One region of the Solwaraspora sp. WMMA2101 genome, then DNA from elsewhere that is predicted to be linked to it. Evidence: predicted binding sites of a transcription regulator. Region 1 holds the regulator's gene; the other holds the start of a gene.
What was found. The regulator HrcA, encoded in region 1, represses chaperone genes, less so after heat shock. The targets are predictions, from matches to a motif close to GGTTNGCACNCTCNNNNNGAGNGTGCNAACC.
Positions count from the first base shown of each region.

Region 1 (7,289 bases):
CCACGGCGTTGTCCGCCGGTACGCCCGTGATGGTGATCTCGTTGCCGCGCACGTGCACGTCGCTGGCGACGGACTGCTCGACCAACCGCAGGATCTCGTCGCCTGCACCGAGCAGGTTGACCATGATCTGCGGATCCGGGACGGTGATCCTGGTCTGCACCCGGGCCTGCCCGGGAGGTGGAGTGCCGGTCATGGGTCGGCCTGAGGGCCTTTCGCACCTGCTTCCATCTCAGCGCCCCGGCCCTGAGCGGCCGTGGCGAGCGGATTGTTCCCTATCGTATCCGCTCAACGTCGGACGCACCGTGTCCATTTCCACGCCGTCGTCCTCCACGCTGTCGTCGCCGGGTTCCACGCCGTCGTCGCCGGGTCGGTCACCGCGACACCATCGGGCCCAGCGGGGCACCGCCGAGCACGTGGGCGTGCACGTGGAAGACCTCCTGGCCGGCGTACCGCCCGGTGTTGAAGATCAGCCGGAAGCCGTCCGCGAGCAGCCCTTCGGCCTCGGCCACGGCGGCGGCGGTGGCCAGCACCTCGCCCGCCACCGCCGGGTCGGCGGCCGCCAACGCGGCGACATCCGGGTGGTGCTGCTTCGGGATGACCAGCAGGTGGCTGGGTGCCTGCGGGTGCAGGTCGCGGAACGCGACGGTGTTACGGCCGGCGTACACCAGCGGCGTCGGCAGTTCACCGGCGGCGATCCGACAGAAGACACAGTTGTCACTCACGTCACGGATGGTAGCGGCTCTACCAGCGGCCGAGCCGCGCGGACAGGACGGCCAACGCCGCGACGCCCGCCGTGGAGGTCCGCAGCACCTGCGGGCCCAACCGCACCGCCTCGGCACCGCACGCGGCGAAAGCGGCCAACTCGGCGTCGTCCACCCCGCCCTCGGGACCCACCACGAGCACGACGGTGCCGGTGGCCGGCAGGTCGACCCCGGTCAACGGGCGTCGCGCCGACTCGTGCAGCACGAACGCGGCGTCGGCCCCCGCCAGCCGGTCGACGACCGCGCCGGTGGACTCCGCCGGCCGGTCGTCCGTACCGCCGATGTCGGGCAGCCAGGGCCGACGGGCCTGTTTCGCCGCTTCCCGGGCGGTACTCACCCACCGCTGCCGGGACCGCGCCCCCCGCTCGTCGCGCCAACGGGTCACCGAACGGGCCGCCGCCCACGGGACGACCTCGTCCACCCCGACCTCGGTCATCGCCTGCACCGCCAACTCGCCACGGTCACCCTTGGCGATGCCCTGCACGACCACCAGCCGGGGATCGGCGGGGGGCGTCAGGTCGGTGTCGGTCACCCGCAGGTCCAGGCTGTGCCGGCCGACCGCCGTCACCTCGGCGGACGCGGTGCCGCCGCGCCCGTCGGTGAGCAGCAGCCGCTGCCCGACCTGCAGCCGGGTGACGGTCGCGGCGTGCCGGCCCTCGGCCCCGTCGAGGGTGTACGTCGGGCCGTCCGGCAGCCGGTCGACGAGGAACAGTGGTGCGCTCACCTCGCGCCCGGCCCCGGCCAGCCGTCAGCCGTGGCCGTTGAACGCGTCGCGCATCCGGGAGAAGAAGCCGCCCTGCTTGGTCAGCTCGGCGACCTCCTCGCCCCGCGCCTTGGCGAACTCGCGCAGCGTCCGCTCCTGCTCGGCGTCGAGCTTGGTCGGGGTCCGCACGTCGAGGTGGACGTACAGGTCACCGCGCCCGGTGCCGCGCAGGTGGGGCACCCCCCGACCGCGCAACCGCAGGGTCGCGCCGGGCTGGGTGCCGGGCTTGACGTCCACCGGTTCGTCGCTGTCCAGGGTCCGGATGGTCAGCCGGGTGCCCAGCGCGGCGGCGGTCATCGGTACGGTGACCCGGCAGTGCAGGTCGTCGCCCTTGCGCGAGTAGACGTCGTGCGGCCGCTCGTGGATCTCGACGTAGAGGTCGCCGGCGGTGCCGCCGCCCGGACCGACCTCGCCCTGCTGAGCGAGGCGGATCCGCATGCCGTCCTCCACCCCGGCCGGGATCTTGACGGTGAGCGACCGCCGGGTCCGGACCCGGCCGTCGCCGGCGCAGGTCGGGCAGGGGTGCGGGATCACCGTGCCGTAGCCCTGGCAGGCCACGCAGGGCTTGGAGGAGACCACCTGGCCGAGGAAGGTGCGCTGGACGGACTGGACCTCGCCGCGCCCACCGCAGGCCTCGCAGGTCGCCAGGTGGGTGCCGGCCGCCGTACCGGCCCCGGTGCAGGTGGTGCAGATCACCGCCGTGTCGACGGTGATCGGTGCCTCCACCCCGAAGGCGGTCTCGGTCAGGTCCAGCTCCAGACGCAGGATCGCGTCGGCACCGGGCCGGGTCCGCGAACGCGGCCCCCGGGAGCCGGCGGCGGCCCCGAAGAAGGCGTCCATGATGTCCTGGAAGCCGACGAACGGTCCGGCACCGCCCGGGCCGCCACCAGGGCCGCCGCCGGGCGCGAGCGGGTCACCGCCGAGGTCGACGATCTGCCGTTTCTGGTCGTCGGAGAGCACCTCGTACGCGGCGTTGATGTCCTTGAACTTGTCAGCCGCCGCCGGGTCCGGATTGACGTCCGGGTGGTACTGCCGGGCCAGCTTGCGGTAGGCCCGTTTGATGTCGTCAGCGGAGGCGTCCCGGCTCACGCCGAGAATCCCGTAATAGTCCTTGGCCACTGCGTTCGGTGTCCTCATGTGTCAGTCTCGCGTGTCCAGTTCGCCGGGTCAGTTGTGATCCTGCTCGCCGGTCAGTTCTGCGCCAGCAGATCGCCGACGTAGCGTGCCACGGCGCGGACCGTGGCGATCGTGCCGGGGTAGTCCATCCGGGTCGGGCCGAGTACGCCGAGGCCACCGACGATGGTGGCACCCGGGCCGTAGCCGGTGCTGACCACTGACGCGGCCCGCAGGTTGTCGATCTCGTTCTCGTCACCGATGCGTACCCGAAGCGTGCTCGGCTCGACCTCGCCGATCAGCTTGAGCAGCACGACCTCCTCCTCCAGTGCCTCTAGTATCGGGCGCAGGGAGCCCTGGAAGTCGAGCAGTCCCCCTCTGGTCAGGTTAGCCGTCCCGGCGAGCGCCAGCCGCTCCTCGTGCCGTTCGACCAGCGTCTCCAGCAGCACGGTCGACAGCGTCGTCATCGCCGGTCGCAGCGTCGGGGACGCCTCGTCGACGAGCGCCTGGACCAACGGCGGGGTGTCGGACAGCCGACACCCACCGAGTTTCTCGTTGACCAGCCGACGCAGGTCGGTCACGTCGTCGGCGCTGATCGGCGCCGGCAGCTCGACGAGGCGTTGCTCGACCCGGCCGGTGTCGACGATCAGGACGAGCATCAGCCGGGTCGTCGAGATCGGCACCAGCTCCAGGTGCCGCACGGCGGAGCGGGACAGGCTCGGGTACTGCACCACCGCCACCTGCCGGGTCAACTGGGCCAGCAACCGTACGGTCCGGTGCACGACGTCGTCGAGGTCGACCGCGCCGACCAGGAACCGCTCGATCGCCCGCCGCTCGGCGGGGCTCAGCGGCTTCACCCGGGACAACCGGTCAACGAACAGGCGGTAACCGCGATCGGTCGGCACCCGGCCCGCGCTGGTGTGCGGCTGGCGGATGTAGCCCTCCTCCTCCAGCACGGCCATGTCGTTGCGGACGGTGGCCGGCGACACACCCAGCTGGTGTCGCTCGACGAGGGCCTTGCTGCCGACCGGCTCCTGGGTGGCGACGTAGTCCTCCACGATCGCCCGGAGCACGTCGAGTTTGCGATCGTCCAGACCCATTCCCCACCTCCTGGCGACACGTCGGCGGTACGCCGACCGGGTGTGGTCCCGACCGGGTACCGCACGGGGCGGACCGAATCACCTGTGGTGCTGGCACTCGCCGATTGTGAGTGCCAGCATACGTCCCCGCGGCCGGGGTGGCGACGATCAGTTCGCCGGGCCATAGCGAACGGGGACAGTGTTTCCGATACCCGACATTTCATCGTTGTGGGCGGTCCCACTGCCCCGGGCGGGCAGTCAAGTCGAGCTGTCCGGTGGACAAATTCGTCGGCAGGGCTAGCTGGCATGACTTGATCCGCCCCCCTACCGTGACGGGCATGACTGAACCACCTCGCCCACCAGGAGAGAGCGGCTTCGGCGGCACGCCGCCGGACCCGACCTCTCCGCCACCACCCCCCGCGTCCTACTCGATGCCGGGCGAGGCCTCCTCTCCCGGATACGTCCCGCCGCCCGGCGGCGAGAACCCGCCGGGCGGCTACCCACCTCCGGGCGGCTACCCGCCCGGCGGTCCGGCGTATGGAGGTCCACCCCCGGCTGGCTACGCCAACAACGACGAGAAGACCTGGGCGCTGATCGCCCACTTCGGTGGCGCGCTCGGCGCGTTCATCAGCTTCGGTCCGCTCGGCTTCGTCGGCCCGCTGATCGCCTACCTGGCCAAGGGTCAGCAGTCCCCGGCCGTGCGGGCGCACGCGCTCGCCGCGCTGAACTTCCAGATCCTCTGGTCGGGCATCGCCTTCGTGCTGTTGTTCATCAGCTGGTGCCTGCTGTTCATCCCGAGCATCGTGGCCTTCGCGATCCAGATCATCTTCGGCGTCATCGCCGGGGTGAAGGCCAACGAAGGTGCGCTGTACAAGTACCCGATGTCGGCGAACTTCATCAAGTGACACCGGCGCCCCCGGGTTCCGACGGAATCCGGGGGCGGCCTCTTCCCGACAGGATCCGGGCGCGGCCATTTCCGGTCGGGATCCGGTGCGGGCCGGGGACGCGGTGGAGGCGACCGGGTCGGGGCACCGGAGCTGAACCGCCGGTCAGCCGAGCAGGTCCCGCACGACCCCGTCAGCCAGCAGCCGTCCACGCAGGGTGAGCACCGCCTGCCCGGCAGCGAAGACGACGGGGTCGACCAGCCCGGCGGCGGCGGCCCGCCCGGCCGCGACACGACCGGCCGCCGACAGCCGGGCCAGCGGCAGCCCGTCGGCCAGCCGCAGCCGCAGCATCACCTCTTCCATGTGCCGCTCGGCGTCGGTGAGCAGCTCCCGACCCTGCCCCGGCGACTGACCGTCGGCGAGCCGCCGCGCGTACGCCGTCGGATGCTTGACGTTCCACCAGCGGACCCCGCCCACGTGGCTGTGCGCCCCCGGGCCGAGCCCCCACCAGTCGCCGCCGGTCCAGTAGAGCAGATTGTGCCGGCACCGGGCGTCGGCCGAGTTCGCCCAGTTGGAGACCTCGTACCAGGCGAACCCGGCCGCGTCGAGGGTCTCGTCGGCGGCGAGGTAGCGGTCGGCGGCCACGTCGTCGTCGGGGTAGGGCAGCTCGCCGCGACGCATCCGGGCGGCGAGCCGGGTGCCGTCCTCCACGATCAGCGCGTACGCGCTGACGTGGTCGGCACCGGCGGCCAGCACGGCGGCCAGCGAGTCGGCGAAGTCCTCGGGGCGCTCCCCCGGCGTACCGTAGATCAGATCCAGATTGACCCGGTCGAACCCGGCCGCGCGGGCCTCCTGGGCGGCGGCCACCGCCCGCCCCGGCGCGTGCGTGCGGTCCAGGACGGCGAGGACGGCCGGTGCCGTCGACTGCATCCCGAGGGAGATCCGGGTGTAGCCGGCCCGGCGCAGCGCCCGCAGCGACGCCGGGGTGACCGACTCGGGGTTGGCCTCGGTGGTGACCTCGGCGTCGGCCGCCAGCCCCCAGGTGGTGTCGATCGCGTCGAGCAGCCGGGCCAGGTCGTCGGCGGGCAGCAGGCTGGGCGTACCGCCGCCGACGAAGACCGTGTCGACCTGCCGGGGCGGTCGGTCGGCCAGGACCCGGCCGGCCAGGTCGAGTTCGGCCAGTACGGCGTCGAGGTAGCTGTCGGCCGGTACGCCGCCACCGAGCTCCGTCGGGGTGTAGGTGTTGAAGTCGCAGTAGCCGCACCGGACAGCGCAGAACGGGACGTGCACGTACACCCCGAACCCGTGGTCGCCGGTTGTGGCGAGGGCGGACGCCGGCAGCACGCCGTCGGCGGGCACCGGCTCGCCGGCGGGGAGGGCTCCAGGCATACGGCTAGTCTGCCCGGCATGGACGAGCCCCGACCCACCAGGTCCGCGCAGCCGATGATCCGGACGGCCACCGCCGCCGGGATCGCCACCATCACCCTGGACAGCCCGGCCAACCGCAACGCGTTGTCCACCCCGTTGATGACCCAGCTCCTCGCCGCGCTGGCGGCGGCCGTCGACGATCCACAGGTCCGGGTCGTGGTGCTCAGCCACGAGGGCCCGGTCTTCTGCTCCGGGGCCGACCTGGCCGAGACCCAACGGGCGTACGAGTCCCGCCAGGTCCCGGTGGCGATGCTCGGCGACGTGCTGGCCGCCGTCTGGGAGTGCCCGAAGCCGGTGGTCGCCCGGGTCGGCGGCCCGGCCCGGGCCGGTGGGCTGGGCCTGCTGGCCGCCGCCGACATCGCCGTCTGCGACGCCGCCGCGACCTTCGCATTCACCGAGGTACGCCTCGGGGTGGTGCCTGCGGTGATCTCCGCGAGCGTGCTGCGCAGGCTGGACCGCCGGGCGGCGGCGCAGCTGTACCTGACCGGGGAGGTCTTCGACGGGCGACGGGCGCAGCAGGTCGGCCTGGTCAGCGCAGCGGTCCCCGCCGAGGCGCTGGACGCCACGGTGGCCGCCGTCTGCGCCGACCTGGTGCGGGGCGCGCCGACGGCGCTCGCCGGAACCAAACAGCTGCTACGCCGTACGGCACCGGACGACTTCCGCGACGACGTGGCCGCGTTGCGGGAGATCTCCACCGACTACTTCCTGTCCGACGAGGGCCGCGAGGGCGTCCGGGCCTTCCGGGAAAAGCGTGCCCCGTGGTGGGTACCGGGCGGCGCGACGTGGTAACCGCGTAGTGCCGCCGCCGGCACCGGCTCCGCCGTGGCTGGACGGCACATTGCTCACTGGTGTACCAAAGGTCCCAGCAGTTTCAACTGGGGGTGACGGTGCGGGCTCGGACGTTGCTGGTCGTGGTCGCGGTGCTGGCGGTGGTCGTTCTGCTCGGTGGCGTGGGTCTGGGCCGGTGGATCGGTGACCTGTCGCTTCCCGGGGCGGCGCGGGGTTGCGTCGTCGAACTGCCCGACTCCATGCCCGGGGCCGGCGCGGAGCAGTTGCGCCGGGTGACGCTGGACCCGGAGCAGATGGCGCACGCGGCGACGATCGCGGCGATCGGCGTACAGCGGGGGTTGCCGCCACGGGCGGTGGTCGTCGCACTGGCGACCGGGTTCCAGGAGTCGAAGCTGCGCAACCTGACCGGCGGCGACCGGGATTCGGTGGGGCTGTTCCAGCAGCGCCCCAGCCAGGGCTGGGGCACCGTGGA
Region 1 is NZ_JBMHMA010000006.1:5,314,764-5,322,052, reverse strand. It holds gene ACN28F_RS25240 (PhoH family protein) at 1-193, opposite strand, end outside; gene ACN28F_RS25235 (HIT domain-containing protein) at 372-722, opposite strand; gene ACN28F_RS25230 (16S rRNA (uracil(1498)-N(3))-methyltransferase) at 742-1,485, opposite strand; gene dnaJ (molecular chaperone DnaJ) at 1,510-2,643, opposite strand; gene hrcA (heat-inducible transcriptional repressor HrcA) at 2,715-3,737, opposite strand; gene ACN28F_RS25215 (DUF4870 domain-containing protein) at 4,055-4,621, shown strand; gene hemW (radical SAM family heme chaperone HemW) at 4,766-5,989, opposite strand; gene ACN28F_RS25205 (enoyl-CoA hydratase-related protein) at 6,008-6,817, shown strand; gene ACN28F_RS25200 (hypothetical protein) at 6,910-7,289, shown strand, end outside.

Region 2 (7,289 bases), 2.7 Mb from region 1:
GCTGGCGACCGTCCTCGCCACCCACCCGCAGGTGCGCATCGTCGACTTCACCGGCTCCACCGAGTACGGCGACTGGCTGGAGGCCAACGCCCGGCAGGCCAGCGTCTACACCGAGAAGGCCGGCGTCAACACGGTCGTCGTCGACTCCACGGCGGACTTCGCCGGCATGTGCCGCAACCTTGCCTTCTCCCTGTCGCTCTACAGCGGACAGATGTGCACCACCCCGCAGAACATCCTGGTGCCCGCCGACGGCATCGACACCGACCAGGGTCACAAGAGCCTGGACGAGGTGGCCGCCGGCATCGCCACCGCGATCGGCAAACTGACCGGCGACCCGGGCCGCGCGGTCGAGATCATCGGGGCGATCGGCGACGACGGCGTACTGCAGCGGCTCGCCGACGCCGCGAAGCTGGGCGAACCGGTCCTGGAGTCGCGCGAGCTCGCCCACCCGGCCCACCCGGACGCGGTGGTCCGTACCCCGCTGCTGGTCAAGCTGGACGCGGCGGCCGAGGAGACCTACGGCCGGGAGTGGTTCGGGCCGGTGGCCTTCGTCTTGGCCACCGCCTCCACCGCGCAGAGCATCGAGATCTTCCGGCGGACCGTCGGCACCCGTGGCGGGCTGACCGCCGGCGTCCACTCGACCGACGAGCGGGTGCTCGACGAGGTCGAGGCGGCGGCGGTCGACGTCGGCGTGCACCTGTCGACGAACCTGACTGGCGGCGTGTTCGTCAACCAGTCGGCGGCCTTCTCCGACTTCCACGCCACCGGCGCCAACGCCGCCGGCAATGCGGCGTTGACCGACGGGGCGTACGTCGCCGGCCGGTTCCGCATCGTCCAGTCCCGCCGGCACCGCTGAGTCGACCGCGCGGCATCGACCGTCCCGTGCAGGCCCGACCGGCCGGCGGATCGCCCCGCCGGCCGGTCAGCGCGAGGCGCGTGCGTACCGCGTCGGTCAGCGCGACAGCGTGCGTACCGCGTCGGCGACCGCCGTCGCCACCGCCGCCGCGAAACCCAGGTCGAGGGTGTCCAGGGTGTCGGTCGGCCGGTGGTAGTGCGGGTTGCGGAAGTCGGCGGTGTCGCTGACCATCACGGCGAGCAGCCCGGCGTCCCAGTACGGCACGTGGTCGCTGCGGGCGACGTCGCCGCCCTGCCGCCGGGGCACCGGCAGCGGCACCACCGGCAGCGACGGCTCCTGAACCCAGCCGGCCGCCTGGAAGGCGGCCAACCACTGGCTGGACTCGATGCTGCCGACCACGGCGACGAAGTCGCCCCGGTCTAGCCCGTCGACGTCGCCCAGCACGTCGCCCAGCCCGGCCGGGATCCGCTGACTGCCCACAGTGGCGTCGCGGTAGCCGATCATCTCCAGCACGACCGCCCCGGCGACCGGTACGCCGTCGCTGCCCAGCCGGGCGACGTGCGCCCGGCTGCCGGTGAACGGCACGTCGTCCTCCTCGCCGCCGAACAGGCAGAACCGGGGTCGCCGGGCCGGCGGGTCGGCGGCCAGCACCCGGGCGACCTCCAGCAGCCCGGCCACCCCGCTGGCGTTGTCGTCGGCTCCCGGGCTGCCGGCCACCGTGTCCCAGTGGGCACAGACCTCGACGATCGGCCCGTCGGCCGGCCGGCCCGCGTCGGCGATCAGGTTGACCTGGTGCGGGGCGTCGCCGTACCGCTCGACGACCACCCGGTGACCGGAATCCGACAGACGCCCGGTCAGGTAGTCGAGGACCGGGCCGGTCGCGGCCGGGTTGGTGTGATGTCGCGGCCCGCGCCGGGTCAGCTCCGAGATGTGGGTACGCAGCGCCGCAGCGCTGATGATCGTCACCTGATCCTGTGTACCAACCGGGATCCACGCCTCGGGTGGCTGCCCGGTCCGCCGTCGGCGCTGGTGCCGTCGGGGCCGCCGCAGGTGCGGGTCAGGCCGGGCGGCGCATCTGCAGCTCGGTCAGGTCCGGCAGCGTCGGGTGCGGCAGGCGGACCCCGGTGTCGGTGAACCCGAGCCGCTGGTACGCCCGCAGCGCCCGGTCGTTGCCGACCACCACCTCCAGCAGCAGCTGCGGGCGGCCCGCCGCACGAGACCAGTCGGCGACCGCGTCGACCAGGGCGCCGAGCAGCCCCTGCCCGCGCCAGGGCGGGCTGACGTAGACGGCGTACAGCACGGTGACCGCCGGATCGTCGCTGGCGGCGTGCGCCCCGGCGTGGGCCACGAACCGGCCGCCGGTGCGCCGCTGGGCCGGTCCGGCGGGACGCTGCTGCGCCGGCCCGGCGGTGGCCTCCGCGACGAACTGGGCCAGCGCGGTGCCGGTGGCGGCGCGGGCGGCCCTCGCCGCGTACTCGTCGTGCGGGCGGGCGGCCGCGTCGGCGAGGGTCTCGAGGTACGCCAGCGGCGAGTCGGCCAGCATCTCCAGCCGCAGCGCCCGCATCCGCCCGGCGTCGTCGGGACCGATCCGGCGTACCGTCGCCCTGCCTGTCGCAACCTCGTTCACGGGTATCTGCTTATCAGGCCACCAGCAGTAGCGCCGCACCGAGTTGCCGGCAGAAGCCGACGCCGTGGTCGAACCCCTGCTCGCCGGGGTAACGGGCCAGCGCCCCGATTACCCAGTGTTCGCCGATCGCCAGGCAGCTGATATGCCACAGGTCGTCCTCGTCGCGCAGCAGCCAGCCGTTCTTGATGGCGACGGTGGCGGCGTACTCGGGGGTGAGGGCGTCGCGGGGCCCGAAGTCGCCCTCGCCGCGTACCGCGCGCATCTCGCCGAGCAGCCAGGGGGTCCACTGCGGCCCGGCGGCCCGGCCGTCGGCGATGCACCGGCCGAGCCGGGCGAGGTCGCGGGCGGAGACGACGGTGTTGCTCCACCGGTCGAGGACCGGGGCGGTGTCGGTCAGGCCGCAGACGCGCACCATCCGGTGGATCGAGTCCTCGCCGCCTACCCGGGCGTAGGTGGCGTCCGCGCCCGGGTTGTCGCTGTCGCGGATGATCGCGGACAGTTCGGCCAGTCGTGGGGCGCGGGGCAGCAGTCCCTGTTCGTCGGCGCGGCGCAGGTCGTCGGCGGCCAGCCAGGCCTTGATCAGGGACATGGTGTCGCTCTGCGCGGTGTAGTTGGCCGACCCGGTGAGCAGCCCGGTGCGCCGGTTCAGCGCGGCCCAGGAGTAGAACCCGTCGTCGGGCAGCGTGATCTCTCCCTCGCGGAGCAGGACGGTCCGGTGGTCGTCGCCGGGGACGGTCCAGCCGGGCTGGCGGGGTGGCGGCGTACCGGCGTCGCCGGGCAGGGCCCCGGTGAACGCGGAGAGCACGACGAGCAGGCCGATGCCGGCGGCCACCGGGTGTCGTTGGCCACCGCGTCGGTGGTCGTGTCGTGGGGCCGCGCGATCCGGTCGGCGGGCCGCGCGGGCACCGGCGGCGCGGTGCCGCCCGGACCTCACGTTCTGCGGTGTACGGAACACACATGGTCAACGACAGGCGGAGTCAGTGGGACGTGAGCGTGACCTAATGTCCCCATTTGGGGTAGTGCAGCGCCGTCGCGTCTCGTGTAGCGTGCGATTTCGGTCGCTCCGTTCGCGCGTCGCTACTCAGCGTTCGGACGGGCGACCGGGTGGGCGAGTCACGCCTGCCCATGGCCGGCAGGAGGCCCGGCGCGACAGAAGTGAGGAAGTGCACCGTGGCACAGGGCACCGTGAAGTGGTTCAACAGCGAAAAGGGCTACGGCTTCATCGCGGTCGACGGAGGTCAGGACGTCTTCGTCCACTTCTCCGCGATCGAGATGGACGGCTACAAGGCGCTCGAAGACGGCCAGCGGGTCGAGTTCGAGGTCGGCCAGGGTCAGAAGGGTCCGCAGGCCGAACGGGTCCGACTCGTCGGCTGATCGCCGGGGGCGCCGACCCGGCGCCGCCCGGTCGCACCACACGTCCGTACCTGTCAGGGCGTCGGTCTCCTCGCGGAGCCGGCGCCTTTTTTCGTGCGCGGTTCCGTGCGCGGTTTCGTGCGCGGTTTCGTGCGCGGTTTCGTGCGCGGTTTCGTGCGCGGTTTCGTGCGTGGGTGCGGCCGCGGGTGCGGCCGTCGGCCGGCCGAGGCCTCTCCTCGGGGGTGCCGGCAACCCGCCGTTCGCTTGCACTCGACAGGGGAGAGTGCTAAACAAGGATTGGCACTCGCGAACCGGGAGTGCCAATGGTCGGGGCGGTGGGGCCACCACCGCGGTTCCCTGGAGCGGAGCCGTGGGGGCTGGCCGGTCGTCGCGGGCTATCCGGCCCGGCCGGCGGACGTCACTGTCGCCAGGTAGTGACGTCCGAAGGTGCGTAAAGCAGGCGGCATACCGGAGCCGACCGGCTCCGATGCCGCGAGCGTCCAGGAGGACAACGCCGTATGGCCAAGATGATCGCGTTCGACGAAGAGGCGCGCCGCGGCCTCGAGCGGGGCATGAACACCCTCGCCGACGCCGTCAAGGTGACGCTCGGCCCCAAGGGCCGCAACGTCGTGCTCGAAAAGAAGTGGGGAGCCCCCACCATCACCAACGATGGTGTGAGCATCGCCAAGGAGATCGAGCTCGAGGACCCGTACGAGAAGATCGGCGCTGAGCTGGTCAAGGAGGTCGCCAAGAAGACCGACGACGTGGCCGGTGACGGCACGACGACGGCGACCGTCCTGGCCCAGGCGCTGGTCCGCGAAGGCCTGCGCAACGTCGCGGCCGGCGCGAACCCGATGGCCCTGAAGCGGGGCATCGAGGCTGCCGTGGCCAACGTCTCGGAGGAGCTGAGCAAGCTCGCCAAGGACGTGGAGACCAAGGAGCAGATCGCCTCCACCGCGTCGATCTCGGCCGGGGACTCCAGCGTCGGCGAGATCATCGCCGAGGCGATGGACAAGGTCGGCAAGGAAGGTGTCATCACCGTCGAGGAGAGCAACACCTTCGGCCTGGAGCTGGAGCTCACCGAGGGTATGCGCTTCGACAAGGGCTACATCTCGCCCTACTTCTGGACCGACCCGGAGCGGATGGAGGCCGTCCTCGACGACCCCTACATCCTGATCGTCAACAGCAAGATCTCCTCGGTCAAGGACCTGCTCCCGATCCTGGAGAAGATCATGCAGTCGGGCAAGCCGCTGCTGATCATCGCCGAGGACGTCGAGGGTGAGGCCCTGGCCACCCTGATCGTCAACAAGGTGCGCGGCACCTTCAAGTCGGTTGCCGTCAAGGCCCCCGGCTTCGGCGACCGCCGCAAGGCGATGCTGACCGACATCTCGATCCTCACCGGCGGCCAGGTCGTCAGCGAGGAACTGGGCCTCAAGCTCGACGCGGTGACCATCGACATGCTGGGCCGGGCCCGCAAGGTCCAGGTCACCAAGGACGAGACCACGGTCGTCGACGGTGCCGGTGACGCCGAGCAGATTCAGGGCCGGGTGAACCAGATCCGGGCCGAGATCGAGAAGAGCGACTCCGACTACGACCGCGAGAAGCTGCAGGAGCGGCTGGCCAAGCTGGCCGGTGGCGTTGCGGTGATCAAGGTCGGCGCCGCCACCGAGGTGGAGCTCAAGGAGCGCAAGCACCGCATCGAGGACGCGGTGCGCAACGCCAAGGCCGCCGTCGAGGAGGGCATCGTCCCCGGTGGTGGTGTCGCCCTGGTGCAGGCCGGCAAGACCGCGTTCGACAAGCTCGACCTGGTCGGCGACGAGGCGACCGGCGCGCAGATCGTCAAGATCGCGCTGGACGCCCCGCTGCGGCAGATCGCCGTCAACGCCGGCCTCGAGGGCGGCGTCGTGGTGGAGAAGGTCCGCAACCTGGAGCCGGGCCACGGCCTCAACGCCGCCAACGGCGAGTACGTGGACCTGCTCAAGGCCGGCATCATCGACCCGGCCAAGGTGACCCGGTCGGCGCTGCAGAACGCCTCGTCGATCGCCGCGCTGTTCCTCACCACCGAGGCTGTGGTGGCGGACAAGCCGGAGAAGAACCCGGCCCCGGCGGGTGCGCCGGGCGGCGGCGAGATGGACTTCTGAGTCCAGCTCGACAGCTCGACATCGACCGCAGGGGCGGTCACCGGCAGAGGTGCACAACCCTCCACCGGTGACCGCCCCTGCGGCCTGTCCGCCTGCCTGCCCCCCGATGATCGCCGCGATCTTGCAGTTATCGCGAAGAAATGTCCACTTTGTTCCACGATAAGCGCAAGATCGTCGCGATCATGGGTGGGAGGGTGGGTGGTCGGGAGAGTGGGGCGGGGGTGGGGGCGGGGGTCGGAGTCGGGTCAGAGCTGTTTGCGGTACAGGAAGAAGACCCGTTGGATGCGGGCGCCGGCGGCTGAGGCGTAGAACGGCACCGGGCCCACCCAGCCGATCTCGACCTGGTGGTGCCCCGCTGCCCGCTGCTCCTGCAGACACCGCCGCAGCAGCAACGCGCCGATGCCGAGGCCCTGCGCCGTCGGTGCCGTCCCCATCGGGCCGAACCAGCTGGGCCGTGAGGAGCCGTACGCGGCGAAGCCGAGCACCTCGACCGGGCCGTCGGCGGAAGCGGCACCAGAAGCGGTGGCGGCGGGCTCACGTACCGCCAGGTGGCAGCCGGCCCCGGCCCGCCCCACCGACTGGGCGACCTCGGCGGCCCACGCGTCGCCGAACGTGGTCCGGGTGAACGCCACCAACGCCGGTACGTCGGCGGCGGTGGCCCGACGTACCGTGATGCCGGCAGCTGCCAGCCGCTGCTGCGCCGGGGCGGTGTCCCGCAGCGCCGGGGAGTCCGTGGCGGACAGGTCGGCCGTCATGTTCCAGGCGGTCCGGTCCTGCTGGTAGCCGCACGCCATCGCCAGGCAGACCGCTGGGGTGTACCGCACGTCCACCCCCGGCCAGGCGTAGTACGGCGGGTTGCCGGCGAGCAGCACCTCAGCGGCACCCCGCACGGCCAACGCGCTCTCCGCCCGGCCCAGCAGCGTCCGACCCAGGCCGTGGCGGCGAAAATCCGGATGTACGGCGATCAGGTCGACGTGCCCCACCGCCGGGTCCCGGTGTGCCAGCGAACCCAGCACCACGCCCCGTACCGTCTGGTCGACCAGGGCGACCAGGGCGACGGTCCGGCGGCGGCTGAGCCCGGCGGCGTCATCGGCCGCCAGCACGGGCGGTGCCGGGTGCAGCCGGTCGATGATCTGCGCGGCCTCGGCGGCGTCGGCGGGCAGGTCGAGGGCGTCGCGGCACAGCTCGACGACCGCCGACCGGTGCCGGTCGGTCAGTTCCTCGATGGTGAACCCGGCTGCCGGGGCGTCCTGACCTGAGGATGCGTCGCGTTCCACGACCGTCGACCTTAACCGGCTGCCTGCGCGGCCTC
Region 2 is NZ_JBMHMA010000006.1:2,576,749-2,584,037, reverse strand. It holds gene paaN (phenylacetic acid degradation protein PaaN) at 1-856, shown strand, start outside; gene ACN28F_RS12535 (M28 family peptidase) at 953-1,822, opposite strand; gene ACN28F_RS12530 (GNAT family N-acetyltransferase) at 1,914-2,420, opposite strand; gene ACN28F_RS12525 (serine hydrolase) at 2,497-3,315, opposite strand; gene ACN28F_RS12520 (cold-shock protein) at 3,654-3,857, shown strand; gene groL (chaperonin GroEL) at 4,355-5,977, shown strand; gene ACN28F_RS12510 (GNAT family N-acetyltransferase) at 6,223-7,254, opposite strand; gene ACN28F_RS12505 (S8 family serine peptidase) at 7,266-7,289, opposite strand, start outside.
Region 2: a site for HrcA is predicted at 4,132-4,162, ahead of groL (chaperonin GroEL). Genes of this name have one in related genera too.